DNA from 3 places in the Listeria farberi genome. Region 1 is predicted to be linked to each of the others. Evidence: riboswitches for the same ligand, from Rfam matches in the RefSeq annotation. Region 1 holds a riboswitch; each other region holds the start of a gene.
What was found. A riboswitch is a leader RNA that binds a small molecule or an ion and turns the genes downstream of it on or off. The one in region 1 is predicted to bind S-adenosylmethionine.

Region 1 (10,773 bases):
ATTTTGGCTCAATCATTAATAATTGCAGAATTTCATTACGTTTTTTCTCTCCACCTGAAAATCCTTCATTTAAATAACGTTCCGCCATTTCTTCGTCCATATCTAAAATATCCATTTTTGCATCTAGTTTGCGGATAAATTGCATTACTGGGATTTCATCGCCTTCTTCGCGTCGGCTGTTGATGGCTGCACGAATGAATTCAGCATTTGTAACACCACTAATTTCGCTTGGGTATTGCATCGCTAAGAAAAGACCAGCACGAGCGCGTTCGTCTACTTCCATTTCGAGTACATCTTCTCCATCAAGCGTGATTGTTCCTTGGGTTACTTCATATTTCGGGTGCCCCATAATAGCTGAGGATAACGTAGACTTACCTGTTCCATTTGGTCCCATGATTGCATGGATTTCGCCAGTTGAAATTTCAAGGTTAACGCCCTTCAAAATTTCTTTTCCTTCTATTTCAACATGTAAATCTTGAATCTTTAAAGTTGCCATAAAAAAAGTCCTCCCTAGTGTAAAATTTGCATAATCCTAGTTTAGTATAATTCTAATCTGATTACAACTATAAAAACCAGCACTCTTCGCATTCTCCCCTTCATTCTACTATTAATAGCTGTTTTTTGCCAGTTTTCAAGTATTATCACTATTCCCATTTTATTTGAGAATCTATTACATAAAAGAAAGAACGCTTTATATCAATAGAAGAAAGGTCCTTTTTTACTACAAAAAAGGATTGTATATCTTATTTAGATATGGTATTGTTGTAACGTAACAAATTTGCAACATAATAACTTATTTGTAATAAATGATTATTTATTGAAGGAGAATTTAAAATATGAAGAAAGCAATAATGGCTCTGACCATCTTTGTATTGCTTTTAGCCACATTATCTGGGTGTAGCTCCCCTAAGTCCGACTTCACCTCTACTTTAAAGAAAGCAACTGAAAATAAACAATTTACAACGAACGTCACCTTCCAAGTAAATAACTTATCTGATAACTACATTAAAAAACTTGGCTCTGATACTGACTTAAATCAACTTAAAAAATCTAACATTCAATATAAAATTTCTGTAGATAGTGATTCTTCCTCTTCTTATAGTGCTTATTCGCTTCACTGGAAAGGAAAAAATCCACTTGATTTAACCTTACATGCACTCCAAAATAGTGAGGACGGAAAAGCCTATATTCCAGTTTCTGATATTTATGACGCATCCGATAGTATTTCAAACTTACTATCCGATTCAGCCGCTCAGATTTTTAACAAAGTACTTGCACAAAATAAAGACTTAGAATCTAAGTATCTCAACGTTTTTGAGACATTTCAAAACTTCTCCAATCAAACAATTGATTCAGAAACCGTTGATCGTCAAGCAGAAGAATTGAAAAAAATTGAAGAAGCAAGTGGTATCGCAATTTATAGTTATTTGAATAACTTAGATGACAAACATTTCACCGCTAAAGATAATGGAGATATCGTCCTAAAGCTATCTAAAGATGAAATCAAGGATTTAGTAAATAACGTCTTTACAGCACTTAATGATGACGGAAATATCGTAACACTTCTTTCAGAAATTGATGGCAGTACACAAAAAGAAGCTCAAAAAAAATGGAACGCCGGTCAAGACAGTGTTCGTTCTTCACTAAAAAACCTTACTTCTGATAAAAATCAAACGTTAGATTTCAAACTAACGCTTACACCAGATAACAAAAAAGGTTTTAGTAAAGCTATTATTACTACGAACTTTGAAGATAGCAAAACAAAAGATTTAATCAGCTTAACGACAACTGTGGATATGCTTGATTACGAAAAAGTTCCTCCAATGCCAGAAGGTAAAGACATTGTTTCTAAAAAAGAACTTGATAAAGCCATTTCTGATGGACTGAAACTATATTTAAGTAGTGCTAATTAAAAAAAATCCTTATACCAAATCGGTAAAAGGATTTTTTGTTTACTTATCGACTGGAACAACTGCTCCGTCCCATTCTTTCGTAATGTAATCTTGAATTTCTTTTGAATGTAAAACTTTAACTAGTTCTTTAATGTTTTTGTCATCTTTTTTCTTGTCCGTAGTTACAACGATATTAGCATACGGAGAATCTTTGCTTTCGATTGCAATAGCATCTTTAGAAGGATTTAAACCTTGGTCTACAACAAAGTTTGAGTTAATAGCGACAACATCGCCTTCTTCATTATTATATGCAGTCATTAAGTAAGCAGGGTCAAAATCATATTTGAATTTCAAGTTTTTCGGATTGTCTTTAATGTCGTCAAAGGTTGCATCTTGTGCTTTCACACCGTCTTTAAGCGTTAAAAGTCCATTATCTACAAAAATACCAATCACACGCGGCCAGTCAGATTTTGAATTAGAAAGTAAGACTTGCGCGCCGTCTTTTAAATCTTTAATATCTTTTACTTTTTTAGAATAAATGCCCATTGGTTCGATGTGAATTGCGCCAACATCAGCAAATTTGTAACCTTTTTCTTTTTCTTCTAATTCAAGATATGGTTTATGTTGGAAGTAGTTAGCATCTAAATCGCCTTCTTCTAGGGCTTTGTTAGGCATAACGTAGTCTGTATATTTAACAATTTTCAAGTCAATCCCTTTATCTTTCAAAATCGGTTTTGCTTGTTCTAAAATTTGCGCATGAGGTGTATTAGAAGCACCCACTACCAATTTGTTATCGTCTTTATCAGATGATGCTTTATCTGAGGAGCCACCGCAAGCTGTAAGTACTAAAACTAAACTTAATGTGAAAATTAAACCAAGAACCTTTTTCATGAAATTCTCTCCTTTTTTGCGGGGATTCCGCGTTTTTTTATATAAATTGCTTCATATACTTTGGTTAGCGTTTATCGGTTCGTTTTGTTAGGAAATCGCCGATAAACTGGAAAATAAAGACAATAATTAAGATAATAATTGTCGCAAGGACCGTTACATCAGGTTGCCCACGTTGGAATCCTTCAAGATAAGCTGTATTTCCAAGCCCTCCTGCACCAATAACACCGGCCATCGCTGTGAATCCAACGAGAGAAATGGCTGTCACTGTAATACCAGAAATAATCGCTGGTAGGGCTTCTGGGATGAGCACTTTACCAATAATGGTAAACATGTTCGCGCCCATTGATTTAGCGGCTTCAATAACACCTTTGTCCACTTCACGAAAAGCAATTTCTACCATTCGACCATAAAACGGAGCTGCTGAGATAATTAAAGCTGGAAGTGCTGCTTTTGGTCCAATTACAGTTCCGACTAACGATTTTGTCATCGGTAAAAGTAACACGATTAAAATAATAAAAGGAATGGAACGGAATACATTAACGAGGATTGCTGTTATCCAGTATAAAATGCGCGATCCGGCATGTTTTTTATTATTGGTTAAAAATAGTAATAACCCTAGCACGATTCCTAGTAAAAAAACTGCAAATAATGAAGTAAGTGTCATATATAGCGTTTCTTGTGTGGCCACCCACATCATTTGAAAATCAACATTTGGGAATAATTCTTGTAATTTCGTCATCGTTCTAACACTTCCGTTTCTACTTTAAGTTGACGGAGCTGTGTTAGACTAGCATCTATCGCTTCTTCCGTGCCTAAAACTTGGACATATAATGTTCCGTACGCACCGTTTTGCGTTTGAGTTAAGTTCCCGTGAAGAACATTTAGCATTACATCATTTTCTTTTGCTACTTGAGAGATCACAGGCTGAGTTGCATTTTCACTCATGAAGAGTAGTTTAACGATTTTACCTTCTGCGTAATTATCGAGTAATAGATGGATTAGTTCTTCTGTTTCGTCTGAATCAGTTACTTGGCGAACGAAGCGCTGCGTTACTTTTTCTTTAGGATGACGGAAAACATCTAGTACGTCACCGAGTTCAGCAACTTTCCCGTTTTCCATGACTGCCACGCGATTACAAATTTTCCGGATAACATGCATTTCGTGGGTGATAACGATGATAGTTAGGTTGAGACGTTTATTTATATCTAATAGTAATTCTAAAACTTCATCGGTTGTTTGTGGATCTAGTGCGGATGTAGCTTCATCACAAAGCAATACTTTAGGATTATTGGCGAGCGCTCTTGCGATACCGACGCGTTGCTTTTGTCCGCCGCTTAGTTCAGCGGGATAGGCGTTTTCTTTTCCTTCTAAACCAACAAGCCGGATTAGTTCATTGACTCGGAAACGTCTTTTTTCACCACGTACTCCAGCAATTTCTAACGGAAATGCAATATTTTCTGCAACGGTTCTTGACCATAATAAATTAAAATGTTGGAAAATCATACCGATTTGTTGGCGCGCTTTTCTTAATTTCCCACCGCGAATTTGGCTAATTAGTAGATTATCTACTTCAACAGATCCTTCCGTTGGTAGTTCTAATCCATTGAACATTCGGATTAGCGTACTTTTACCAGCACCTGAATAACCAACTACTCCAAAAATCTCACCTTGTTCAATTTCTAAATCGACATGGTCGACTGCGAGAACTTTGTTATTTCTGGACGTATATTCTTTTACGACGTTCTGTAATGTAATCATCTCTATCACCTTTTCTACATTCTGATATACAAAAAAGCCTTCCTGCTAATGAGCAGAAAGGCAGCATTTTTTCAAATGGGCTAACTTCCTTCTCATCTTTCAGAACAATTAGTTGTTCTGCATGACTTAGCACCTTAAACACATAATGAATTATTGTTTAGGTTGCTGGGCTTCATAGGGCATTTCCCTCCACCACTCTGGATAAGATTTCTACATATTATTATATCACTTCATTTGTGACTATAGTGACGTTTCTTGTTTTTTCATATTACCTTTTCCGGTACACTTTGTCAATAACTTTTTTATTTATACGAATTTATTTGTAATTTAATTTATTATTAATACTATTTTCTCCCAGATATCCGTGGCTAGCTAACTGAGAGGCTATTTTAATTTGAGCTCTATTTTGGTATTTAAGTTCGCTACTATTGACTTGAATTATGTACATAAATACCGCAATGACCGTGATACAAGCAACAACAATTAAAACAATATGTTTTTTCATTTTTCTCTCCTCCGTGATTTATATTCTACTGAAAGAACATAAATCACAAGGAAAGAAACATTTAAGAATTTTTAAAGATTAAATGAGAGGCAATTTGACGATAAAACTTGTTTGGCGATGTTTGCTCTCTGCGGTAACAATTCCACCGTGTTTTTCAACGATAGACTTAGCGATTGCAAGCCCTAGCCCCGTCCCCGTGGTTGTCCGGTTTTTATCTACTTTGTAAAAACGTTCAAATAGATAAGGCAAATCAACGGTTGGAATCTCTTCACCATAATTAGTGACCCGCACAACAGCCATATTATCTTCTTTTTTCGCGCTTACATCAATTTGTTTATTTCCTTCTCCGTATCTAAGCGCATTGGAAAATAAATTCTCAAACAAACGCATAATTTGGTTACCATCGCCGCTTATAATTAATTTTTTTGCATCAAAATGTTCTACAATCTTCATATTACGTTCAGCTGCACGACCATCATATTCAGCAACTAATTGGCTTAGTAGTTCAATAATATCTAGCTCATCTTTTTTAAGTTGGTATTCTACATTATCAAGTCTGGTATAAGAAAATAAATCATCAATCAGTTTATGCAAATGACGAGCTTTTCCGTATACAAGTTCCGTATAATACCGCAGCTCTATCTCATCACGATAACGGTCCTCATGAATATAACTTAAATATCCTAAAATCGACGTTAAAGGAGTCCGTAAATCATGTGAGACATTTGTAATTAAGTCATTTCTAGCTTGCTGCGCCTGTTCTTCCTGCTTCATTAATTTATTTTGTCGTTCACGCATATTTTCAATGTTTCGCTCAAGTTCTTGAATTTCCGGAACAAAACTCTCTGTATCAACGGGCTTTCCGTCATTTAAAGCAAAATTAATCGTTTGTAGTTGTTTTTTTAATATTCGTTGACGCATCAAGCGATAAAAGAACGCAAAGAATAAACAAGCAATCAAAAAGATAATTAAAAATTTCAGCGATAACATCCAAAATGACTGCATTATCCGAGTATATTTATTCGGTCCAAATAATTGGACCATAGATTGCGTCAATTCACGCAAAAATAAAGAATCATCACGAATAGAAATACTCCATAAATAAATAGTTTGTACAGTAATCAAAGCAAAAATCCAAGACACGATTGCAAAAAAAGTCGCCTGCCAAACATTCATCACATGACTAATTTTCGTAAACAGCATTTCTAGTCTAGATTTCAATTTTGTACCCTACTCCCCAAATTGTCTTAATAACATTTTCTCCGCCCATAGCATCTCTTAACTTATCTCGCAAATTGCTAATATGAACCATGACTGTTTTACTTGCTCCAAGCGCTTTCTCCTGCCAAATTTTCTCAAAAATATATTCCGAACTAAAAACACGACCTGGTTCATTCGCGAGTAAAAATAAAATATCAAATTCTGAAGTTGTTAAATGAAGTTCTTTTCCATCAACTGTTACTACATGAAGACCACGGTCAATTACAATTGGCCCAATAATGACTTTATCTTGACTTATTGGCTCTGCTTGACTCATTTGTTGCATTCGTCTTAAAATCGCTTTAACCCGAACTGAGAGCTCTAGCGGATTAAATGGTTTAACCATATAATCATCCGCTCCAGTTAATAGTCCCATAATTTTATCATTATCTTCTGCCTTTGCACTGAGCATTAAAATCGGTGTCAAAATACCATTGTTTCTCATTAAACGGCATACTTCTAAGCCATTCATTTCCGGCATCATTATATCTAAAATCACTAATGTAGGTTGCTTTTCTTGCACTAAACGCCATACTTCCGCGCCATCATAAGCTTGATAAATCGTATAACCTTCATTTTGTAAATATAATTTCACTAAATCTACAATTTCTTTATCATCATCGGCAATCAAAATAGAAGTTGTCATACTCATTGTCCTTTCCATCCTTATTTCTACCTATTGTAACACTTTAGCAACAAATCGAATAGAAAGAGCTTGGATTAAATTCTAGTGAAAACTCGTTCTTCTTCTGGCTCTAAGTGGATAAGAACTTCTGCTTTAGAATAAAAATTCATAATCTCTCTTTCAATTTCATCACATAGCGAATGGGCACTTTCAATCGTCATCGAAGAAGATACGACTAAATGAAAATCAATATATTCTTCCGCTCCTGCTCGTCTTGAGCGAAAATCATGAAATTCAATAAATTTTGTTTTATGAGCTAGAATAATTTGCTTAATAGCCTCTTCTTCGTCTGCAGACAAACGTTTGTCCATTAATGGTGGGAAAGACTCCTTTAATAATTTGTAAGCCTCATACATGATGTAAAACGCTGTTAAAATTGCGATGACTGGATCTAACCAAAGCCACCCTGTTATGTATACAAGAAACAAACTGAGGGCAATCCCAAGTGATGTGAAAACATCTGTATATAAATGTAATGCATTGGATTTCATCGCAACAGAATTAGCTTCATCCGCTGCTTTTTTGATAATACGAGACACGATAATATTCACGATAGCGCCAAAAAGCATTACCATAATACCAAGCGCTGGAAAACGAATTTCGTGCGGGTTTATAAGTTTATTAACCGATTCAACAATAATCCAAATGCCCGCTACAAATATAAGTAATGTTTCAATAGTTCCCGCAATATTCTCTGCTTTTCCATGCCCATATGGATGATCTTCATCAGCCGGTTGATTAGAAATCCTAATCGAGAAGAAAGTTATGATTGACGCAAATAAGTCCATTGACGAGTGAATCCCTTCCGAAATTACTGCCACTGAACCTGTAAAAAAGCCGATAATTAATTTAAGAACAACAATAACAAAATTACTACAAACAGATAAAATAGTAAGATTAGAATGGTTCATAGAAAAAGCCCCCGATATTTTTATGTTTCACTAAAAATTTCTCTTTATAAAACACTTATTTAACAACTCGAATTATCTTATCACAAGTAGCAGAATTGTGTCTATAGCAACGTTTTTAGCTAAACGCAGTTCTATATCGGAAACGAAACATTTTTGCATCAGGGCAAATTATAACACAGAAAAAACTCCTGTATCACTCACTATACAGGAATTTAAAAATGGCTGTTGCATCATGTAGTTGATAGCTTAAATCGGCTGGTTGCCCGTTTTTAAATTTAACTAACGCGGGGACCGATGTGATCTCAAGACTTTGTGCAATATCGGGCACATAATTCAAATCAACTTTTGCGACTTCTGTATGAATCCCGTCCGCTTCTAAAATTACATCCACAAGACGACTTGCTATTTGGCAGCTACCACACATTGGCGTAAAAAAGAAGACAACGAAGTCCGCACCATTTTTTTGCGACGTCCGCAAACTTTCTTTATCCCAAATTTCCAGGAAAAACGCCTCCTATCAAAAAAAAGCCAGCTTCGGTTATCCCAAGCCGGCCCTCTAAAAATTAGTCTAATACTTTTTCGTAATCATCACTTGATAAAAGAGCTGATACGTCCGCATCTTCTACTTCAGTAAGTTTTAAAATCCAACCCGTGTCATATGGGTTGCTATTAATTAGCTCTGGCTCATCTTCTAATGTTTCATTAACAGCAACTACTTTACCAGTTACTGGTGCGTAAAAATCAGATACTGTTTTTACAGATTCAATGCTACCAATTGAATCACCTTTTGTTACTGTATCGCCAACTTCAGGTAATTCAACAAAAACAATATCCCCTAATTGATCTTGAGCAAAGTCAGTAATTCCAATAATATAACTACCGTCTTCTGCTTTCACCCATTCATGTTCTTCTGTGTACAATAAGTCTTTTGGTAAACTCATTTCAAAACTCCTCCTTTTACTTACAATTATCTATATTGACTATTTCCAAGTTGCTTCAAATTCTTCTTCTTTGAAACCAAGCGTTACTTCTTTACCATTCGTAGTTAGTGGACGTTTGATTAACATACCATCTGAAGCGAGCAATTTATAAGCTTCTTCCAGCGAAAGTGTATCAAGTTTATCTTTCAGTCCAAGTTCGCGGTATTTAATGCCACTTGTGTTAAAGAAACGACGAATTGGGAGTCCACTGACCTCATGCCATTTTTGTAATTCTTCGGCAGTTGGGGTTTCAGTCTTAATATCTACTTCTTTAAAATTAATATGCTCATTTTCAAGCCATGCTTTTGCTTTCTTACAGGTGCTACATTTTGGATACCAATAAAAATTAATCATTTTGCATCTCCCTCCGATTGCATTCTATTACTATCATAGTGCATTTTTTCTGAAAGTACAAACAGCAACCCTTATAAAAAAACAGATATTTTGAAAGCGTATTCATACCGGATTTTTAAAAATACAAAAGCCACTTTTGACTTTTGTATTTTTCTTTTAGGAGACATGATTTTCTTCTTTAACTTCAAACATAGATTTTTTAAAATTAAATCTTATCCCGAGAACTAGCCCGACTGCCATCATATTCCCGAGTAGAGCACTACCACCGTAACTAATAAACGGAAGCGGAATACCTGTAATCGGTAATAAGCCGATATTCATCCCCACATTTTCTAGCACGTGGAACATTAACATCATTACAACACCCGTACAAATGTAAGAATAAAATGGTACACCCACATCAAGCGCCACCCGAATAATTTGGTAAATTAATAAGAAATAAATTGCAAGGAGAATACTCGCTCCGATAAAGCCATAATCTCCAGCTACAATAGTAAAGATAAAGTCATTATGATTTTCTGGAATAGCGATGGCATCATATCCTGCACCATTTCCGGAAATCTGTCCAGAACCAATTGCTGTCATCGCTCGCAGTACTTGATAACCTCCGCCTTGAGGATCATTCTCCGGATTTATCCATGTCGTAATCCGCTCAAATTGATATGGTTTAAAACCAAGGCTAGTTAGCCAATTTTGGTGATAAATAACCATCCAAATGAGCGCTGTCCCAATTGCTGCAATTGAACCGAAAAGTGGCACGATAATTTTCCAAGTAATTCCGGAAATAAGAATCATTCCCGACATGATAGCGATAAACACAAGTGCCGTCCCTAGATCGGGTTGCAGCATAATAAGAATAAGTGGCATTAACGTAAACAAGCCAATCTTCAAAAGTAACCAAGCATCATAACTAAAACGATGGACCTTATACGTTCGGTTATGGTCCCAAATTACTTTCGCTAAAACGACAATTAAAATAACCTTTACAACCTCAGATGGCTGAATGTTTCCTAAGAATGGAATAACAATCCAACTTTTTGCTCCTTTTACTTCTTTCCCAAAAAGCAAAACAAAAACGAGTAAAAATAGACCTAATCCGTAAAAGTAATAAGCCCATCTCGTGAGTCGATCATAGTCCAGTTGCATCACGACAATAATTGCAAACGTCGAAACCACAAACCACATACCTTGTTTTACAACAAAGTTAGCATCATATTGATTATTTGTTAATTGCGCACTATAAATGGACACCAAACTGATTATCATAAGTAACATCATTGATAAAACAATTCCGTAATCAATGCGTCCAGCTAGTTTATTTTGTTGATTCATTATTTAATTACTCCTTACTGGTTGGTTTGTGTAAACTAATGCTTTTTCCCAAACAGTTTAAAAAAGAAAATCATACGCGATTCCCTTTCCCTAAGTTAACTTCCGGGGCATTATATCTAGCAGACAATACGAGGCCAAGTGCCATAAATGCGCCAAGAAGAGAGCTTCCCCCATAACTGACAAAAAGTAGTGGAATACCGGTAAT
Region 2 (10,773 bases), on a different contig from region 1:
TTTTGCCAGAAAAAACGTTCACCTTTAAAAGCCGTACCAGCTTTTTTAAACAATTTGACTGGAGACACTAATTCATCTAACTCAGTTACCCAGCTAAATAGAGCCGGTTGATCTTGGCTTGCGCTACGTTTCGCTTGATTAAATAAATCAAGAGGCAATTTAGTATTCATATGCTTATCTCTCCTTTTACATTCACATCTTCTATTATACCAAAAATAGAGCCAAACTGCTTGGTTTGCGTTTTTTCTATCATTTCGTCATTAATTATTGACGTTCTTGCAATATTTCCCTAAAATGAAGGGTAGACATCTGAAACATATGGAAGTGAAAAAGGAGAGAAAAACATGGCTAATGCCTCAAAATCTGCACTTACAAAACAAACTGGATTTCAAAAATGGTGGACATTACTTCGCCCCCATACACTTGTAGCCTCTTTTGTTCCTGTATTTCTTGGAACCTCGGTCGCAATGAGCTACACCAGTTTTCATTTTACACGTTTTATCGTTATGCTAATTGCTTGTTTCTTTATACAAACATCCGCCAATTTATTCAATGAATATTTTGATTACAAAAAAGGGCAAGATGATGAGCACTCGGTTGGAAATGGTGGCGCCATCGTTCGTAATGGTATGCGCCCCGGGTTTATTTTATTCCTGGCCATTTTCTTATACATATTATCCATTCTCGGTGGGGTTTATTTATCCATGGAACTTAATTGGTATGTGGGTCTACTTGGCGCCATTTGTATGCTTGTTGGTTTTCTTTATACAGGAGGACCTTATCCTATTGCTTATACGCCGTTTGGAGAAATTATGGCAGGATTCTTTATGGGAGGAATTATTACTTTCATTTCCTTCTATATTCAAGCAGAATTTATTAGTTCGTTTATCGTATATGTATCGATTCCTGTGATGGTACTCGTTGGTAACTTGCTACTTGCTAATAGTATTCGTGATTTAGTGCCTGATAAAAAAAATGGTCGTTTAACCTTAGCTATCTTATTAGGTCGTAAATGGGCAACCGTTCTTTTCGCAGCTGCTTTTCTGTTCAGTTATGTATTTGAAATCGCCCTTATTTTCACACAAAATGCTCCGTGGTGGACACTTCTAATTTTACTTAGTTTGCCAGAAGCTATTCGAGCTGTTCGTCGTTTCATCGGTAAAACTTCGCCGATTACGATGGTTCCAGCCATGAAATCCACTTCTAAAGCATTAACTATCTTTGGAATCACACTAGCGATTGCTTATCTTTTAAGCCTATTATCTAGAAACCTATTCATGTAAAAAAACTGGTTGTCTTCATGACAACCAGTTTTTTATTTAGAAACTATCTGGACTTGTTGTTTATTTTGAATATATTTCGCCAGTTCTATTGACAAATCGTATCGTAAAAATGGCGTAATGATATAAATCCCTTGAAAATGCTCACAAATAGCATCCACTAATTCACGAGCAATCGCCATACCTTCTTCATTGGCATGACCGTGCTCCTCCGCTTCTCTCATTCTTTCACGCACCTCATCCGTCAAACGAATTCCAGGAACTTCATTATGCAGAAATTCCGCATTTCGACTAGATAATAATGGCATAACACCAATGAAAAGCGGCACATCAATATTTGCTTTTCGCAATGCATCTTTTAGTAAAACAGCTTTATTAACATCGTAAATTGGTTGTGTAATAATATAATCGGCACCGTATTCCACTTTGCGCTCAATTAAACGAACCGCTTTTTCTAAATTAAGTACATTTGGGTTAAACGCCGCACCAACATGAAATCGCGCTTTTTCTTTCAGCGACTTCCCCGTATAAGAAATTCCATCATTGAATTTTTTAATCAGCTGAACTAATTCCACTGACCTTAAATCAAACACCGATGAAGCTCCAGGGAAATCCCCTACTTTGGTTGGATCACCTGTAATTGCAAGCACATCATGCAGTCCCAATTTATGGAATCCCATCACGTGCGAATGCATCCCTACCAAATTATGATCCCTCGTTGTTAGATGAATGAGTGGTTTAATACCATACTCATGCTTCAAAATCGAAGCAAGGGCCATATTGCTAATCCGTGGTGTGGCAAGCGAATTATCCGAAATTGTAATTGCATCAACTCCCGCCGCGTCAAGTGCTTGGGCTCCTTCAAAAAATTTCGTTGTATCAAAAGTCCGTGGTGGATCTAGTTCAACTAAAATTGTTAAACGTTCCTTCACTTTATCAAGCAAGCGCTCGCCCGATTCCACGTCTTCCACTTCTTCTGGAACTAGCTCCAAAATCGGCCGAACTTCTTTTTCCAAGATAGGTTTCGTGGTTTCAAGCCCTTTTCTTAAAGCGCGGATATGGTCTGGCGTCGTTCCACAACAACCGCCAATAATACGTGCCCCTTCTCGCCGAAAAATCTCCCCATAATGTTCAAAATAATCCGTATCCGATTGATAAATTACTTTTCCTTCTTGCATTTCAGGTAAACTAGCATTTGGATAAACAGCCAAATAAGCATTATTATACAGCGGTACAGTTTCAAGCGCACGTGCCATGTGATACGGACCAAGTCGACAATTAGTGCCAACCACATCTGCTCCAAGCGCAATAAGTTCCTCTAGCGCATCCGGTAATTTTTTCCCGTTTTGAAGAATTCCCGGCTCATGCATAGAAACATTGGCAACTACTGGCAAATCAGTAGTCTCACGAAGAATTTTTAACACTGTTTTAAGTTCATCTAAATCATAATAGGTTTCTAGCAAAATCGCGTCCACACCATCTAATAAAAAACAGTATAGCTGTTCCCTAAAACTTCGCTTGATTTCTTCCAGTGGAGCCGCTGGAAGTCTTGCATCTACCGCCCCATTTATTCCGCCAATCGTACCAAAAATATACGTTCCAGTCCCTCTTGCTGCTTCTTTTGCTAATCGAATGGCCGCTTGATTAATACGCTTCACTTCATCTTCTAACCCATATCGCGCTAATTTAATATAATTCGCGCCGTAGGTATTTGTTTGGATAATATCTGCTCCTGCTCCAATATATGCTTTATGAATCGCCACAATATCTTCCGGATGAGATAAATTCAGCTCCTCAAATGAACGATCCACTCCATAAGAATAAAGCAAAGTGCCCATCGCACCATCAGCAATTAATACCTTTTCACTTAAATCTTTTCTTAAATTCACTTCGCAACACTTCCCTTCTTAATGAATGAAAGTGCTTGTTTTAAATCAGCAATCAAATCATCAGCATCTTCTAATCCAGCCGAGAAACGTAATAGTCCTGGCGTAATCCCTTGTGCCAAACGCTCCTCTTCCGGAACAGCCGCATGAGACATTTTAGCCGGATACGATAAAATGCTCTCCACCGCACCTAAACTCACAGAAAATACCGGCAATTCCAAATGTGTTACTAGTTCACGCACCGCTTCTTCACTACCAAGGTCAAACGATAAAACAGCACCACCACTTGTTGCTTGCTCCACTTGAATCTCATAGCCCGCATGAGAAGGCAGCCCTGGATAATGCACTGCAACTACATCTGGCTCCGCATTTAAAAACAAAGCAATTTTTTCTGCTGTCTCCGTCCCCGCTTTCATCCGTACTGAGAGTGTTTTAAGACCACGGAGCAAGAGCCATGAATCTTGCACACCAAGTACTCCACCAGTCGAATTCTGCAAAAAGTAGACCGCTTCAGCCAAACTAGGATTATTAGTGACAATTAGTCCTGCTAAAACATCACTATGTCCACCAAGAAACTTCGTCGCGCTATGAATAACTAAATCTGCACCCAAATCTAACGGTTTTTGAAGTAATGGTGTTAAAAAAGTATTATCAACAAACGTGTAGCACCCATTCGCTTTCGCAAGCTTAGAAACCGTCCGAATGTCCGTTACGTGGAGCAACGGGTTAGAAGGTGTTTCTAAGTAAACCAATTTTGTATTTTTCTGAAATGCCTTGGCGACCTCGTCAATATTCGTCGTATCAACAAACGTATGCGTTATCCCAAACCGCGGCAAAACCTGCTCAACTAAACGAAATGTCCCACCATACACATCCTTCGCAATAATAAAATGATCTCCTTTAGAAAGTGTAAAAAGTGCCGCAGATACAGCTGCCATACCGCTAGCAAAAGCAAAACCATCCGTACCACCTTCCAGTTCCGCAATCGCCTGTTCCACTTTTTCTCTTGTTGGGTTTCCACTTCTCGCATAATCATACGCATGATAGTTATCAAAGTCATGTTGATGGAAAGTAGAAGATAAATGAATTGGCGTATTAAGTGCACCAGTCTCTTTATCAATCCCGAGGCTCGCTTTAATCACAGCTGTGTCTTGCGCATATTCTTTAACCACGAGCGCTCACCCCTTCTAGAACAGTATCGAGCGCTTTGGATAAATCCGCAATCAAATCTTCGCTCGCCTCAATACCAACCGAAATACGTAACAATTTGTCAGTGAGTCCGTAAGAATTCCGCAACTCTTCTGGAATATCCGCATGTGTTTGCGTCGTTGGATAAGTAATCAAACTCTCCACCCCGCCTAAGCTTTCCGCAAAAGTAAACAGATCCAGCTCTTTCAAAAGTGGCGATACAAGCGCCGCATCTCGAATAAAGAAACTAATCATTCCACCACGCCCAGGATAGCGAACTTCCTCTACTAACTCATGTGCTTCCAGAAAGACTGCGATTTTCTGTGCATTTGCTTGATGCTGCCTTACACGTAAAACAAGTGTCTTAAGCCCACGAATCAATAACCAACTATCAAATGGTGATAGCACAGTCCCTGTCGCATTTAATTGATCAAAAAAGAATTCCCCAAGTTGTTCTTCTTTCACAATTACCGCGCCAGCCAGCACATCATTGTGTCCTCCAAGATACTTTGTCGCACTATGAATCACGATATCCGCTCCCAAAGATAATGGCTGCTGTAAAACTGGTGTATAAAATGTATTATCCACGATTACAAGCAAATCATGTGCATGCGCCCATTTAGACACAGCCGTAATATCTGTTTCTTGCATCAATGGATTTGTTGGTGTTTCAATAAATATCGCCTTCGTTTCAGGACGAATTAATTTTTCCAAATCCGCAATGTCTAGACCGTCCCAATACGAAAATCCAATATTATACTGGGCACCAAACTGTTCAAAATATCTAAAAGTCCCACCATACAAATCCTGCGAACTAATAATATGTTCGCCGGTTTTAAAAAGCTGGAAAACCAGTTGAATTGCACTCATTCCTGAACTCGTTGCAAAAGCATGTGTCCCATTTTCGAGTGCTGCGAGCGCTTCCTGTAAAGCGTCTCGCGTTGGATTCCCAGTTCTAGTATAATCATACCCCGTTGATACTCCAAGATCGGCATGCTGGTAAGCTGTAGAGAAGTAGACTGGCATATTGACAGCACCCGTTCTTTCACATTTTCTATTTCCAATTTGCGCTGCTATCGTCTCTTGTTTCAGCTTTGCCATATTACCTCTCCTCCATTCCTTTATTTCTCTAATACTTGATATTCCGCACGAACTTCTTTAGTCGCTTTAATCATATCTTGCAGCGCCGCAATCGTTTCAGGCTCTTTCCGCGTTTTTAAGCCACAATCTGGGTTAATCCAAAATTGTTTTGCATCAATTGCACGTAACGCCCGACGAATATTATCTTGAATTTCTGTCACAGTCGGTACACGTGGACTATGAATATCATAAACCCCAAGGCCAATTTCTTTATCATAAGTCACTTCTTCAAATGTCGAAATTATCTCCCCATGGCTTCTTGAAGTTTCAATTGAGATTACATCAGCATCTAGAGCACTAATCGTATCAATGATATCGTCAAAATCCGAGTAACACATATGTGTATGAATTTGCGTATCATTTTGAACCGAAGCAGTTGTTAATTTAAACGAATAAACTGCATCATCCAAATATTTTTCCCATCGTGCTTGTTTAAGTGGTAACCCTTCACGTAAAGCAGGCTCATCGACTTGAATCACTTTAATACCATTGCGTTCTAATGCTTCAACCTCTTTACGAAGCGCCAGCCCAACTTGATTCGCAACAACACTTTCAGGGACATCATCACGAACAAAACTCCAATTAATAATAGTGACTGGTGCTGTTAACATCCCTTTCACCGGACGTTTTGTTAATGACTGGGCATAGACGCTTTCTTTTACCGTAATTTCTTCTGTAAAAGCAACATCCCCATAGATTAGTGGTGGACGAACTGCTCTTGACCCATATGATTGTACCCAACCAAATTTAGTCGCTTGGAAACCAGCCAGTTTTTGACCGAAATATTCCACCATATCTGTCCGCTCAAATTCGCCGTGGACCAATACGTCAATATCTAAATCCTCTTGAATTTTGATCCAGCGCGCCGTTTCTTTTTCAATAAAAGCATTATATTCCGCATCCGTGATACTACCTTTTAACCAGTCTGCACGCGTCTTCCGAACTTCAGATGATTGTGGAAAACTTCCAATCGTTGTCGTTGGGAATAGCGGTAATTTCAACCATGCATGCTGTAATTTAATTCGTTCCGCAAATGGCAACTCCCGGTCCACTCGTACATTTGCTAAATTAGCTATTGCTTCTTGTACTTCTAAATTATTTCGATGACTCGATTCATTGAGCGCCTTCACTGCTGCACGAGCTTCTTCTAGTTCAGTCGCCACACTTTCCGCGCCATTCGTCAAAGCTTTGGTTAAAACAGCAATTTCATCTAATTTCTGATCAGCAAATGATAAACCACCAAGAATTACTTCATCCAAATCTGGCTCATTTAGCTTCGTTACCGGAACATGCAATAATGAGTTAGATGGCTGAACAATCAGTCTCCCATCTTCCACATAACTCGCAATCTCCGTAAGCAGCGCTAGTTTCGCATCCAAGTCGCTGCGCCAAACATTTCGACCATCAATTACACCAGCCGCTAAATACTTATCTTCCGGAAATCCGTAATCTCTAAGTGCTTTTAGCGAATCCCCATGATCATGAACAAAATCAATTCCTACAGCTGCTACTGGCAAATTAACAACCTCTTCATAATAATCCAAACTTTCAAAATAAGTTTGTAACTCAATTTTCAAATTCGGAACCGCTACTTGAAATGCTTGATAGACTTTTTCGAAGAAAGCAATTTCTGATTTATCAAAGCTAGTTGCAAGATAAGGCTCATCAATTTGCACCCATGTAGCACCAGCAGCTTCGATACCTTTCAAAATTTCTACATACGCCGGAATAAATTTATCTAATAATCCTTCAAAACTTTCCGCATCGCTACCTTTTCCTAGTTTTAAATAAGTAATCGGCCCAACTAGCACTGGTTTCCCTTCAATACCAAGTTCTCTCTTGGCTTCTTCGTAATAGTAAAGCGCCCGATTATCTAATACTTTCGGATCCGCATCAGCAAGTTCTGGAACAATATAATGATAGTTCGTGTTAAACCATTTCGTCATTTCAGAGGCAACCGCATCACTCTTACCACGTGCAATATCAAAATATGTATTTAGGGAAACTTTCCCACCATTATGCTGAAAACGTTTCGGAATAATTCCAAATGTCACACTCGTATCAAGCACCTGATCATAAAAACTAAAATCACCAACTGGAATCAGATCAATTCCTTTATCTTGTTGTTTTTTCAGCGCATGTAATCTTAAAGCCTTCGTTTCCGCCAATAATTCTTCTTCAGAAATCGTACCATTCCAAAACTTTTCTAACGCACGTTTCCATTCACGTTTCTCCCCAAGTCTCGGATACCCCAAGTTTGAACTAATCGCCTTTACCATACCTATCACCTTATCCTCTCCATTTTTTGCCAATAAAAAACCTCCCTAGAGAATTAGAGAGGTTTGGAAGTTTCGATACACAAATACAGTGAAACTTTTTAAGTCTCTCTTATCTCTCGAAGCATCACACTTCGCAGGATTTAGCACCTTTTCAACGAATTGAAAGGTTGCTGGGTTTCAACGGGCCAGTCCCTCTACCACTCATAATAAGAGTAATTTATTTAGTTTTTTCAATCACCTAAATTGGATTGAAATCATCATACCACTTGCAACTAAAAACTGTCAATCATTAAATTTTTAATTTTTTTCAAAGTGCTTCTTTTTGTCTTCCAAAAGTTAACAATAAACAGCCTAACAACAGGATTCCAGCAATCACAAAATAAAATATTTGATTTCCAAAAACACCAATCATCATTCCCGTAGCACTCGGCCCAATAATACTCCCTAGACTAAAGAACATTCCAACCAAAATATTTCCAGCCGGAAGTAGTTCGAGAGGTGTCAAATCAGTCATATAAGATAATCCCAAAGAATAAAGCGAGCCTAGTAGTATCCCTAAAACAAAGAAGAATATCACAAAGAAAATAGGTGTCTTAACAAAAGCTATCAATACAAAAACAATAGCCCCTGCTCCAATTAAAAAAGGTAACATTTTATTCCGACCAAATTTATCACTAATAATTCCAATCGGTACTTGAAAAATAATTGTCCCAACTGAAAAAGAAGAAATAATTAACGCAATCATTGTTGTATCAAGTCCATCACGTAATCCTACAACTGGAAACGTCGCATTAAGACCCGTCTCAAGAATTCCATATAAAAATGGTGGAATCATTGCCATCCAAGCCATCTTAAATACACCCGAAAAACGTTTTAAACTTCCCCAAAAAGAAATTTTTCGAATAACAGCTTTTTCTCCAACAAAATCATTTCGAACAAACCAAACAAGGCTCCAAGCAATTAAAACTAAAATACCTGATAAAAAGAAAGGCAAGTTAGCACTTATTTTCGCCAAATTGACTAACTGTGGCCCAATTGCAAACCCTACAGAGAAAAACAAACCATAAATAGCCATATTCCGACCACGCTTACTAGGATCACTCATTGCACCAATCCATGTCTGTGAAGAAAAGTGCAACATATGATCCCCTATCCCAATAAGTAATCGCAATATAAACCAAAAATATAAATTAAACCAGATAGGAAAAGCAAATATTGCAATTGCAACAAGCGCTCCACCAACTAATATTATAGGTTTATAACCATATTTATGTAATGGTGCTTCAATAAATGGAGAAATCAATAAAACTCCTAAGTAAATTCCTGTGGCATGAAATCCATTTATTCCTGCACTTACTCCCTTTTCTTCCAAAATTATTGCAATAAGTGGCAGTAAAACTCCCTGAGACAATCCAGATATGGCTACAACCATCGTTAAAATCCAAAACTTCCCTTTTGCCCCCATAGCACACCTCCAAAAACTTACTAAAAAAAACAATGTCGATGTTCGACATTGTTTTTCAGATGACCCGTACGGGAATCGAACCCGTGTTACCGCCGTGAAAGGGCGGTGTCTTAACCGCTTGACCAACGGGCCATATCTGGCGGAGAAGGAGGGATTTGAACCCTCGCGCCGCGCGAGCGACCTACACCCTTAGCAGGGGCGCCTCTTCAGCCACTTGAGTACTTCCCCAGATATATAAATATTCTATTTTGAAAGAATAACTCCACAGGCAGGACTCGAACCTGCGACCGATCGGTTAACAGCCGATTGCTCTACCAACTGAGCTACTGTGGAATAAAATGGGCCTAAATGGACTCGAACCATCGACCTCACGCTTATCAGGCGTGCGCTCTAACCAGCTGAGCTATAGGCCCTAGAAAACTATTTTCATGGTAAAAAGCGGGTGATGGGAATCGAACCCACGACAACAGCTTGGAAGGCTGTAGTTTTACCACTAAACTACACCCGCATAATAAAATTTAAAACAAAGGGCGGATAATGGGAATCGAACCCACGAATGCCTGAACCACAATCAGGTGCGTTAACCACTTCGCCATATCCGCCATAAGGCAAAAATGTTTAAAAAAGAATGGCTTGGGACAGAATCGAACTGCCGACACCTTGAGCTTCAATCAAGTGCTCTACCAACTGAGCTACCAAGCCATAATGGCGGTCCCGACGGGATTTGAACCCGCGATCTCCTGCGTGACAGGCAGGCATGTTAACCCCTACACCACGGAACCACTCTATTGCGGGGGCAGGATTTGAACCTACGACCTTCGGGTTATGAGCCCGACGAGCTACCAGACTGCTCCACCCCGCGACAATAATATTTAATTTAGTCCACATATCACAAGTGAAAAACGGAGGAAGAGGGATTCGAACCCCCGCGCGGTATTACCCGCCTGTCGGTTTTCAAGACCGATCCCTTCAGCCAGACTTGGGTATTCCTCCATGATAATAATAAAGTGACAAGTGGACCTTGCAGGACTCGAACCTGCGACCGGACGGTTATGAGCCGTCTGCTCTAACCAACTGAGCTAAAGGTCCAAGATTGAAAATAGCGGCGGAGGGAATCGAACCCACGACCTCTCGGGTATGAACCGAACGCTCTAGCCAGCTGAGCTACGCCGCCATGATGATAATAAGGCTACCATTTTCTTTCTAATTATGTGATTAAATGTGAAGCAAGTGGAGCCTAGCGGGATCGAACCGCTGACCTCCTGCGTGCAAAGCAGGCGCTCTCCCAGCTGAGCTAAGGCCCCATATAATAAAAGATGAAACAATCGGGAAGACAGGATTCGAACCTGCGACCCCTTGGTCCCAAACCAAGTGCTCTACCAAGCTGAGCTACTTCCCGTTTAATAAAGTGCGCCCAAGAGGAGTCGAACCTCTAACCGCTTGATTCGTAGTCAAGTACTCTATCCAGTTGAGCTATGGGCGCAAATATAAGTGCCGAGGACCGGAATCGAACCGGTACGGATATCACTATCCGC
Region 3 (9,089 bases), on a different contig from region 1:
TTGTAAATCTTGCAAAAAATCTTCGGCCGCGGATTGTTCTTTTTTCAGCAGTTGCAGTTGTGTCTCCATTTGCTGGCTCTTTGCATCCATTTATTTACCCCCCAATCCCATGCTCCGTTCAAGCTCTTGGTCTTTGCGAGTAAATGATGCGCCTAATTCTTTCAATCTTTTGGCATCCGTTCCTACCACACCTTGAAAATTGTCCACCACGTCTACCAAGTCAAACAATGCTGTTCGAAAATGGTTGATGGAATTGGCTTGGCTATAGGCCATATTGCCACCTTTCATCGGTAAATATTCGGCTGATTTCCCTTTAGAATCTAGCTTTGTCGCGTGTTTTTTTAATGTTGCTTCTTTAACTTTTATTTCACTCATTTCTGCGCCTCATCTCTGTCTATAATAATGAAACCTTATCCTTTAATTATAGCACCGCACGCATTCTCGTTTTGTGAATTTATGCCTTGGAAATTGGCTAAAACACGTTTTTTACGTTTCTATTTTAAGTACCTTTTCTTTAAAAAACAAAAAAACACTTTGACTGAAAAAATCAAAGTGTTTTTACATTTAATATCTACGTGACAACCCTTTTCTCAGCACATCGCCAAGGACGTTGAAGGAAAGAATGGTCATCAAAATTAATAATCCAGGGAAAAGCGCCAAGTAAGTTGCTTCGCCGACGTAGCCTTGCGCATTGTTCAGCATGCTGCCCCACGAAGCGTTAGGTTGTTGAACGCCGAGGCCAAGGAAACTTAGTGCCGACTCGGTTAAAATCGCTGTAGCGACGTTTAATGAAGCTGCAACGACGATGGATGGCATCGCGTTTGGAATAATATGCTTGAACATAATGTGGAAAAATCCGCCACCCGAAGACTTGGAGTACAAAATAAATTCACGTTCTTTTAGTGTCAGGGTTTCTGCTCGGACTATCCGCGCCACTTCCATCCAAGAAAGCAATCCGATAATGATGATAATGTTTGAAATTCCTGGTTTTAAGTACGCATTTAAAATCATTAGTAGGAAAAATGACGGAATTGACATGAAAATATCTAGAAAACGCATCACCATATTGTCAATGAAGCCACCAAAGTAGCCACTAACGGTCCCCGCGAGTGTTCCAACGACAACGGCAATCATCATCGCAAACACGCCAACAAGTAGCGAGACCCGGCCGCCGTACAAGACGCGCGTCAAGTAATCCCGACCATGGTCATCCGTCCCAAACCAATGCGACGAATTTGGCGGCATCAGTTTGTCCTGAACGGAAAGAGCATTAGGGTCATAAGGCGAAAGGAACGCGAAAATACAAGCCACCGTAATAAGTATCAGCACACTCGTCGCAAAAACAGCGCGGCGGTCAGCCAGCATAAAACGCCAAAAACTCCGCTCTCGTGTTGCGTGAACAACTTCTGCATCCCGCTCGAAATCCTGCATTGTTTTTTTCGAAAAATCTAATCGCATCATGAATTCCTCACCCCATTTCCCTAATCCGCGGATCGACAATCATATAAGCTAAATCGGCCAACAAGTTTCCGATAATTAATAACAGCGCTGAAAATAGCGTAATCGCCATAATAACCGGATAATCTAGTTGGAAAATCGCATTAATTCCAAGCGAGCCCATTCCCGGCCATGAAAAAATACTTTCGGTAATAAAAGCGCCTGTAATGACTTGCGGAAGTGACATCCCAAGTAGTGTTATAACTGGTAGCAAGGAATTTTTCAAGACATGATGCCCCATAATTTGCACTTTGGATAGACCTTTCGCATAACCAAATAAAACATATTCTTCTTTTAATTGGTTAATCGTATTCGAACGGACGTAGCGATAATATGCCGCGCACCCTTGGAAAGTCAGCGTTATAACTGGCAAAATCGCATGTTCCGCCATATCCCAAAAAGAGTCAACCCCAATCGTTCGCATCCCTAGACTTGGCAGCCACCCTAATTGAATCGAAAATACATCTATTAAAATCATCCCAAACCAAAAAATCGGAATCGAAATCCCAATATATGAAATCCCGTTTAACAGTTTATCAATCCACGTATTTTCATAATTCGCCGCAACTAAACCAAGTGGAATCGATAATAATAGCGTCAGAACAAGCGAAGTTCCCACCAAACCAAGTGTCGCCGGAATTCTCTCTAAAATTTGTTGCAAAACTGGTTGGCTGTTCACAATCGAATAACCAAGATTCCCTTGCAACAAGTTTCCAAGCCAAATAAAATATTGTACATAAATCGGTTGATCCAGCCCTAAGCTCTGTCTAATCCGCTCTACATCGTCAGGATTCATATCAGGCGTAACAAAAGAGTTCACGGGATCCCCGGGCGCTAATTTTATAAGTGCAAACGAAATAATCGAGATAATAAATAGCATCGGAATAATTTGCAATACGCGTTTTATGATTGTTTTTAGCATAATTTATCTCCTATCTAAAACACTAAAAATGACAAGTAAAAACCTGAACCTGCCAAAAACAAGCATGGCAGGCCAGATTTTTTACGAATGATTTTTAATTATTATTCCGTTAAATATAGTTTAGAAAGATCACGGAACATTGTTACTGGTTGTGGTGTTGCAGCTTTTTGGCCACCGTAACGGCTATCAAGAGCTAGCACTGCATTATCATAAGAAATTGGATAAATTACAGCATCATCAGCAATGGTGTTTTGGATTTTTTCATAGATTTCTTGACGTTCTTTATCGTCCGCAGTTACAGCACCTTTTTCCCAAAGTGCATCCAGATCTTTGTTGTGATAGTTAGCGTAGTTGTATGGCTCATCGCTTTTAAATAGAGATTTATATGCATCAGGATCGTTCCCCATGATATAGCCATTTAGTGCGATAGAGTAGTCTGCGTTTTTGCGGTCAAGTGTGATGTTGCTTAGTGCATTTGGATCTGTTGGTTTCAAGTCAAGTGTCACGCCGATTTCTTTGTATTGTTGTTGCAGGTAAAGCGCGATACTTTCTTGTGATTTACTGTTGTTTAAATAGTAAACAGTTAGTTTTTGACTTGTATCAAAACCACTTTCTTTTACTAATTTTTTCGCTTTGGCAATGTCTTGGTCGTATGTTTCTACTTTATCCGTGAAGTATTTCGTATTTTCTGTTAGGAACGAGGAAGCTGGTTTTGCGTATTCATCTGAACCGTATGCTGCATCAATGATTTCTTCACGGTCAAGCGCATAAGAAAGGGCTTGGCGAAGTTCTTTTGATTTAAGCGCTGGTTGGTTTTCGTTGAATGTCGCATAGCTTAAGCGATTTTCCGGGTAAGTGATAATGTTTACCGCGCTCGCTTTTTCTACTTTTTTTCTATCGGAAGGTTGAATGGATTTTAAGTTAATTTCGCCATTTTGCAAGGCTAAATTAGCTGCGTTTTGATCTTTTGTGATACGGAAAGTAACTTTATCCAATTTTGGTTTACCGTCAAAGTAGTCGTTGAATCGTTCTAGGGAAACATATTCGCCCGTTTTGTATTCAACAAATTTGTACGGACCTGAGCCGATTGGATTTTTGTTTTTATCACTTTTCTCGATGTTTTCTACCCCTTCAAAAATGTGTTTTGGAATTGGGAAGAACGTTTTAATTGTATTTTCAAAGGCTGGAGCAACAGTTGGTAAAGTGAATTTCACCGTTGTGTCGTCTACTGCTTCTACTTTTACAGGTTTATCATCAAAAACAAAGTTGCCGCGGTTCGGGCTGTTTTGTTTTGTGTCTAAAATAGAATTTACAGTAAATACTACATCGTCTGCAGTTAAAGGCTTACCGTCATGCCAAGTTAAACCATCTTTTAGTTTCACAGTGTAAGTTAAGTTGTCATCTGAAATATCTAAGCTTTTTGCAAGTGCCGGTTTCCCGTCAACTTCCCAAAATAGCGGTGCGTATACAGCTTGTTGAATCGTTAATGTTACTCGGTCAGAAGCATAGTTAGGATTGATAACTTCTGGATCTCCTGTAACGCCGATAATTAGAGAGCCGCCGTCTTTCGCTTTGCCTGAACCGTTTGCTTTGTCTGAACTAGCGCCAGAACCACCGCAAGCCGTTAACACCAAGGCAAAAACCGAGATAACCGCTACTAATAAAAATTTCTTCATCTAACAAAAACTCCCCTCTTTAAGCGCTAAAAAATAACGCTTCTTCTGTTTTTTGGTCAGAATCGAAGCGCCTCATTAAAAGCTACTACTTATCTGCCAGAATATTACTTCTGATCGGAATTAGCATAGAACTTGCGCTCCGCTGCCGGGTTTCACTGGGCCGATTCCCTCCACCACTCTTGATAAGAAAACGTAATACTATTATTCCTATAAGTTTACTGTGAATTAAAGATACACTGAAAAGAACCAGATGTCAAGAAGAGAAAACTGGATTTTTAAAAATTAATTCATAAAAATAGACTAGGAATAAAACCTAGTCTACTCTTCTTATTTTGAAGCTTGTACTACTTGATATTCTGGCTTCTTGGAAAACTCAGCTTTAGCAAACGGGCAAAGCGGAATAATTTTCTTTCCTTCTATTTTCGCTTTTTCGACAGCATGTTTCACAAGTTCTTGCGCTATCCCTTGGCCACGTGCAGCATCATCTACACCTGTGTGGTCAATAATAAACATATCTTCCCCAGTTGGAACAAAAGTCACTTCGCCAACTTCTACTCCTTCATCATTTACCGCATAAATTCTATTTTCACCATTTTTATATTGCATTTGATATCCTCCTATTTCTCTATATATTGAAGCGCTCCACTAGGGCAAGTATGAATCACACGCTTTGCCTCTTCTTTTGATACATTATCTGGCACAATCCAAGGCTTTCTATCTAAATTAAAAAGTTCTGCATTACCCTTTACACAATTACCTGAATGCGCGCAAACATTTGTATTAAAATAAATATCTATGTCCGCCCCGCGATACTTACGATAGCCTTGTTCTAATAATGTTTCTTCATCCATCTGATTACCTCCTTCGCGAAAGTTTACCTATCATTATTATATTCCACTCATCTATTAAAAGAAAACGTTATGAAAAAGCACTTCCAATCATTGACTTTCTAACCAGATATTGAAATAATAAAGATATTTTATAAATTCATTTAAAAATAGAAGAAGGAGTGGAAATAATGGCATTTTATTTTGAAGAACCGTCCCGCACATTTAGTGAATTTTTACTTGTTCCAGGCTACTCATCCGCTGAATGTGTTCCAACTAATGTTAGCTTAAAAACACCAATCGTAAAGTTTAAAAAGGGTGAAGAATCTGCAATCACAATGAACATTCCGCTTGTTTCCGCAATTATGCAAGCTGTTTCTGACGATAATATGGGTATTGCTCTTGCTACAGAAGGTGGCGTATCATTCATCTTCGGCTCCCAGTCCATCGAAAGTGAAGCAGCCATGGTTTCCCGCGTGAAAAATCATAAGGCTGGATTCGTTATTAGTGATTCTAATATTAGCCCAGATAAAACCCTCCAAGATATTCTTGATTTAAAAGAAAAAACTGGTCATTCCACAGTTGCAGTTACAGAAGATGGCACAGCGCACGGTAAATTACTAGGTATCGTGACAAGTCGCGACTACCGCGTAACGCGCATGAGTCCTGATGAAAAAGTAGCAGATTTCATGACGCCTTTTGAAAAACTAGTTACTGCTAAAAAATCGACCACTTTAAAAGAAGCTAACAACATTATTTGGGACAACAAATTAAATGCCCTGCCACTTGTAGACGATAACGAACACTTGGTTCACATGGTGTTTCGTAAAGACTATGACTCTAATAAAGAAAATAAATTAGAACTGCTTGATTCCTCGAAACGTTACGTTGTTGGGGCTGGTATTAATACGCGCGACTACGAAGAACGCGTTCCCGCATTAGTAGAAGCAGGAGCAGATATTCTGTGTATTGATTCCTCTGAAGGTTACTCCGAGTGGCAAAAACGCACACTTGACTACGTTCGCGGTAAATACGGGGATACGGTTAAAATTGGTGCAGGAAATGTCGTTGATCGTGATGGTTTCCGTTATCTTGCTGATGCTGGCGCAGATTTTGTCAAAGTTGGTGTGGGTGGTGGTTCAATCTGTATTACGCGCGAACAAAAAGGCATTGGTCGCGGACAGGCAACTGCGCTAATTGATGTTGCTAAAGCCCGCGATGAATATTTTGAAGAAACAGGTGTTTACATCCCGATTTGTTCTGATGGCGGAATTGTTTATGACTACCATATGACGCTAGCACTCGCAATGGGAGCTGACTTCATCATGCTTGGTCGTTACTTCTCCCGTTTTGACGAAAGCCCTACTAATAAAGTGAATTTAAACGGCACATATATGAAAGAATATTGGGGCGAAGGGGCTAACCGCGCGCGTAACTGGCAACGTTATGACCTTGGCGGCGACAAGAAATTATCTTTTGAAGAAGGCGTAGATTCTTATGTTCCTTACGCTGGATCATTGAAAGACAATGTCGCAATCAGCCTTAGTAAAGTCCGTTCTACCATGTGTAATTGCGGTGCGCTTAATATCCCAGAATTACAGCAAAAAGCAAAAATCACCCTTGTATCTTCTACTTCTATCGTAGAAGGCGGCGCACATGACGTTGTTGTAAAAGATGCTTCAAACAATTTAATCAAATAAAATTGGTTGGTGTGAATTTGGTAAATTACCATTCTCACACCAACCAATTTTTTATTTATATACTCTTCTACACAAAAGAATATTTTTCTTTAATATCTTCCATCGGTAATGGTCGACTAAAATAATAACCTTGAAAATAGTCTACTTTCATTTCCTTTAATTTTTCCACTTGTTCCATATCTTCCACACCTTCTGTAACCACTTTTCCGCCTAAATCATGGCACAAATTGACGATCGCGCGAATAATAATTTGCTGTTTTCGATCTGTTTTTAAAAGCGCGATAAATGACATATCTGTTTTCACAATATCAATCGGCAAGCTGCGCAAATACGCAAGCGAACTATAACCTTTTCCAAAATCATCCATACTCACTTTGACACCAAGGTTTTTTATTTTTCGTAAGTTTTTATCCGCGATAGCAAGTTCCGTTATTTCACCCCGTTCGATAATCTCTATTTCTAGGCATTCCGGATACTTTAAATTTTCTTTCACATAATCATGTAAAAAAGTCATATACGTACTGCTCGCTACATAATGCGCCGGAATATTAATCGAAATTGAAAAGCGTCCACCTAACTGGTTAATTTGTTTTATCGCTGTTTCAGCGACAAAATCTTGCATTTCCCGCGTTGCATTTAAAAGGACAATATCATCAAAGAAATCAATTGGAGCTAGAATAGTCGTCGCAGTTTTTAGTCGAATCAAACCTTCAAAACCGATAATTTTATTTGTTTTCGCGTCTACTTTTGGTTGATAATACAGCAAGTAACTATTTCTCCTAATCGCATCCCATATTTCCGTACTCGAGATATCCATCTTAACCCTCCTTTTTCTCTAGTTTACCCTTTTTTCCGTCGAAATGAAAATATAGCCAAATATTATCACTACATTTACACAAAATCCATATTTCCTATTGCTAGGGTGATTCCTCTTTGCTACAATTATAGCTAGACACCCATGAGTTAGCGCTTACAAATTGCCACTGGCGAAAAAAGGGAGAGTGTGAAAGTGAACAAATTTTTCAAGAAAACTACACATGTTTTACTCGTAGCAGGGCTCACAATCGGACTTACAGCACCATTCACCGGGACAACAGCACAAGCAGCAGCAGATACAGTTCCTATCCAGATTTTGGGAATAAACGATTTCCACGGAGCGCTTGAAACAGCCTCTAAAGATGCATCGGGCTCACCAATTGGCGGAGCAGATTACTTAGCTACCAATTTGGATAATGCCACTAACTCATTTTTACAGGCAAATCCTGGAGCAACAACTGACAATGCTATCCGTGTTCAAGCAGGCGACATGGTCGGCGCAAGTCCAGCAGTATCAGGTTTACTTCAAGACGAGCCAACGATGAAAGTTCTCCAAAAAATGAATTTCGAAGTCGGCACATTAGGTAACCATGAGTTTGATGAAGGATTACCTGAATACAAACGAATTTTGGACGGAGTTTCTACAAACAAATTCGGACCAATCGTAGAAGCTTATCCACGCGTTAAAAGTGACATGAAAATCGTCGCAGCTAACGTGGTCAACAAAGGAACAAACACAGTCGCAGAAGGCTTTTTACCATATTATGTAAAAGAAATTGATGGTGTCAAAGTTGGCTTCATCGGTATCGTTACAACAGAAATTCCTAATTTAGTTCTTGCAAATCATATTAAAGACTACGATTTCCTTGATGAAGCAGAAACAATCGTTAAATACTCTGCTGAACTAAGAAATCAAGGCGTTAACGCAATCGTTGTTTTATCCCACGTTCCAGCACTTTCCACCGGAAACCCAAACACTGGAACAAAACAAGATGTAGCCGGGGAAGCTGCTAATATGATTACCAAAGCAAATGAATTAGACCCAAATAACTCGGTCGATTTAGTCCTTGCAGGGCACAATCACCAATACACAAACGGATTAGTTGGAAAAACTCGTATTGTTCAAAGTTACAACAATGGTAAAGCTTTTTCAGATGTAACTGGCGAACTTGATAAAACAACCGGCGATTTCGTTACACCACCTGACGCTAAAATTACATACAACACGAGAAGCGTCACACCAAATGCCGATATTACCACTGTAACCGAAGATGCGAAAAGCCGCATTGAAGGTGTTATCAACGAAACTATCGGACTAGCAAATAAAGACGTTATTTCTCGTGATACAAATCCAGATAACAAAGCAATTGATGATAAAGAATCCGAGCTCGGTAACATGATTACGGATGCACAACGTTACATGGCAAATAAAGCCGGCGCCGATGTCGATTTTGCTATGACTAACAATGGCGGAATCCGTTCTGATCTTACTACTCGTCTTGCAAATGGCCAAAACGAAATCACATGGGGTGCGGCTCAAGCTGTTCAACCATTTGGTAACATTTTGCAAGTAGTGGAAATGACTGGCGCTGATATTTTGGAAGCTCTAAACCAACAATATTTAAGCAACCAAACTTATTTCCTACAAATT

Region 2: another riboswitch for S-adenosylmethionine. It lies ahead of metE (5-methyltetrahydropteroyltriglutamate--homocysteine S-methyltransferase); the one in region 1 lies ahead of HCB38_RS12960 (methionine ABC transporter ATP-binding protein).
Region 3: another riboswitch for S-adenosylmethionine. It lies ahead of HCB38_RS10505 (ABC transporter substrate-binding protein); the one in region 1 lies ahead of HCB38_RS12960 (methionine ABC transporter ATP-binding protein).

Annotation. Positions count from the first base shown of each region.
Region 1 covers NZ_JAARZL010000005.1:157,641-168,413, reverse strand. The annotation lists gene sufC (Fe-S cluster assembly ATPase SufC) at 1-496, opposite strand, end outside; gene HCB38_RS12975 (Lmo2079 family surface lipoprotein) at 837-1,913, shown strand; gene HCB38_RS12970 (MetQ/NlpA family ABC transporter substrate-binding protein) at 1,953-2,783, opposite strand; gene HCB38_RS12965 (methionine ABC transporter permease) at 2,848-3,522, opposite strand; gene HCB38_RS12960 (methionine ABC transporter ATP-binding protein) at 3,519-4,541, opposite strand; SAM riboswitch class I at 4,631-4,749, opposite strand; gene HCB38_RS12955 (hypothetical protein) at 4,858-5,046, opposite strand; gene HCB38_RS12950 (sensor histidine kinase) at 5,125-6,267, opposite strand; gene cesR (response regulator CesR) at 6,257-6,952, opposite strand; gene HCB38_RS12940 (cation diffusion facilitator family transporter) at 7,027-7,902, opposite strand; gene HCB38_RS12935 (thioredoxin family protein) at 8,096-8,380, opposite strand; gene gcvH (glycine cleavage system protein GcvH) at 8,466-8,843, opposite strand; gene HCB38_RS12925 (arsenate reductase family protein) at 8,883-9,236, opposite strand; gene rodA (rod shape-determining protein RodA) at 9,393-10,568, opposite strand; gene rodA (rod shape-determining protein RodA) at 10,639-10,773, opposite strand, start outside.
Region 2 covers NZ_JAARZL010000001.1:1,471,949-1,482,721, forward strand. The annotation lists gene HCB38_RS07270 (isochorismate synthase) at 1-170, opposite strand, end outside; gene HCB38_RS07275 (1,4-dihydroxy-2-naphthoate polyprenyltransferase) at 345-1,283, shown strand; gene HCB38_RS07280 (bifunctional homocysteine S-methyltransferase/methylenetetrahydrofolate reductase) at 1,316-3,169, opposite strand; gene metC (cystathionine beta-lyase) at 3,166-4,338, opposite strand; gene HCB38_RS07290 (aminotransferase class I/II-fold pyridoxal phosphate-dependent enzyme) at 4,331-5,455, opposite strand; gene metE (5-methyltetrahydropteroyltriglutamate--homocysteine S-methyltransferase) at 5,476-7,773, opposite strand; SAM riboswitch class I at 7,880-7,986, opposite strand; partial or broken gene HCB38_RS07300 (MFS transporter) at 8,046-9,238, opposite strand; tRNA gene HCB38_RS07305 (tRNA-Glu) at 9,299-9,370, opposite strand; tRNA gene HCB38_RS07310 (tRNA-Ser) at 9,376-9,466, opposite strand; tRNA gene HCB38_RS07315 (tRNA-Asn) at 9,499-9,571, opposite strand; tRNA gene HCB38_RS07320 (tRNA-Ile) at 9,578-9,651, opposite strand; tRNA gene HCB38_RS07325 (tRNA-Gly) at 9,676-9,746, opposite strand; tRNA gene HCB38_RS07330 (tRNA-His) at 9,768-9,840, opposite strand; tRNA gene HCB38_RS07335 (tRNA-Phe) at 9,868-9,940, opposite strand; tRNA gene HCB38_RS07340 (tRNA-Asp) at 9,945-10,020, opposite strand; tRNA gene HCB38_RS07345 (tRNA-Met) at 10,027-10,100, opposite strand; tRNA gene HCB38_RS07350 (tRNA-Ser) at 10,142-10,231, opposite strand; tRNA gene HCB38_RS07355 (tRNA-Ile) at 10,254-10,327, opposite strand; tRNA gene HCB38_RS07360 (tRNA-Met) at 10,339-10,412, opposite strand; tRNA gene HCB38_RS07365 (tRNA-Ala) at 10,470-10,542, opposite strand; tRNA gene HCB38_RS07370 (tRNA-Pro) at 10,564-10,637, opposite strand; tRNA gene HCB38_RS07375 (tRNA-Arg) at 10,648-10,721, opposite strand; tRNA gene HCB38_RS07380 (tRNA-Leu) at 10,731-10,773, opposite strand, start outside.
Region 3 covers NZ_JAARZL010000003.1:235,052-244,140, reverse strand. The annotation lists gene HCB38_RS10525 (hypothetical protein) at 1-90, opposite strand, end outside; gene HCB38_RS10520 (DUF3130 domain-containing protein) at 91-375, opposite strand; gene HCB38_RS10515 (ABC transporter permease) at 565-1,458, opposite strand; gene HCB38_RS10510 (ABC transporter permease) at 1,469-2,419, opposite strand; gene HCB38_RS10505 (ABC transporter substrate-binding protein) at 2,521-4,095, opposite strand; SAM riboswitch class I at 4,182-4,284, opposite strand; gene HCB38_RS10500 (GNAT family N-acetyltransferase) at 4,423-4,701, opposite strand; gene HCB38_RS10495 ((4Fe-4S)-binding protein) at 4,713-4,946, opposite strand; gene HCB38_RS10490 (IMP dehydrogenase) at 5,114-6,622, shown strand; gene HCB38_RS10485 (EAL domain-containing protein) at 6,690-7,439, opposite strand; gene HCB38_RS10480 (bifunctional metallophosphatase/5'-nucleotidase) at 7,626-9,089, shown strand, end outside.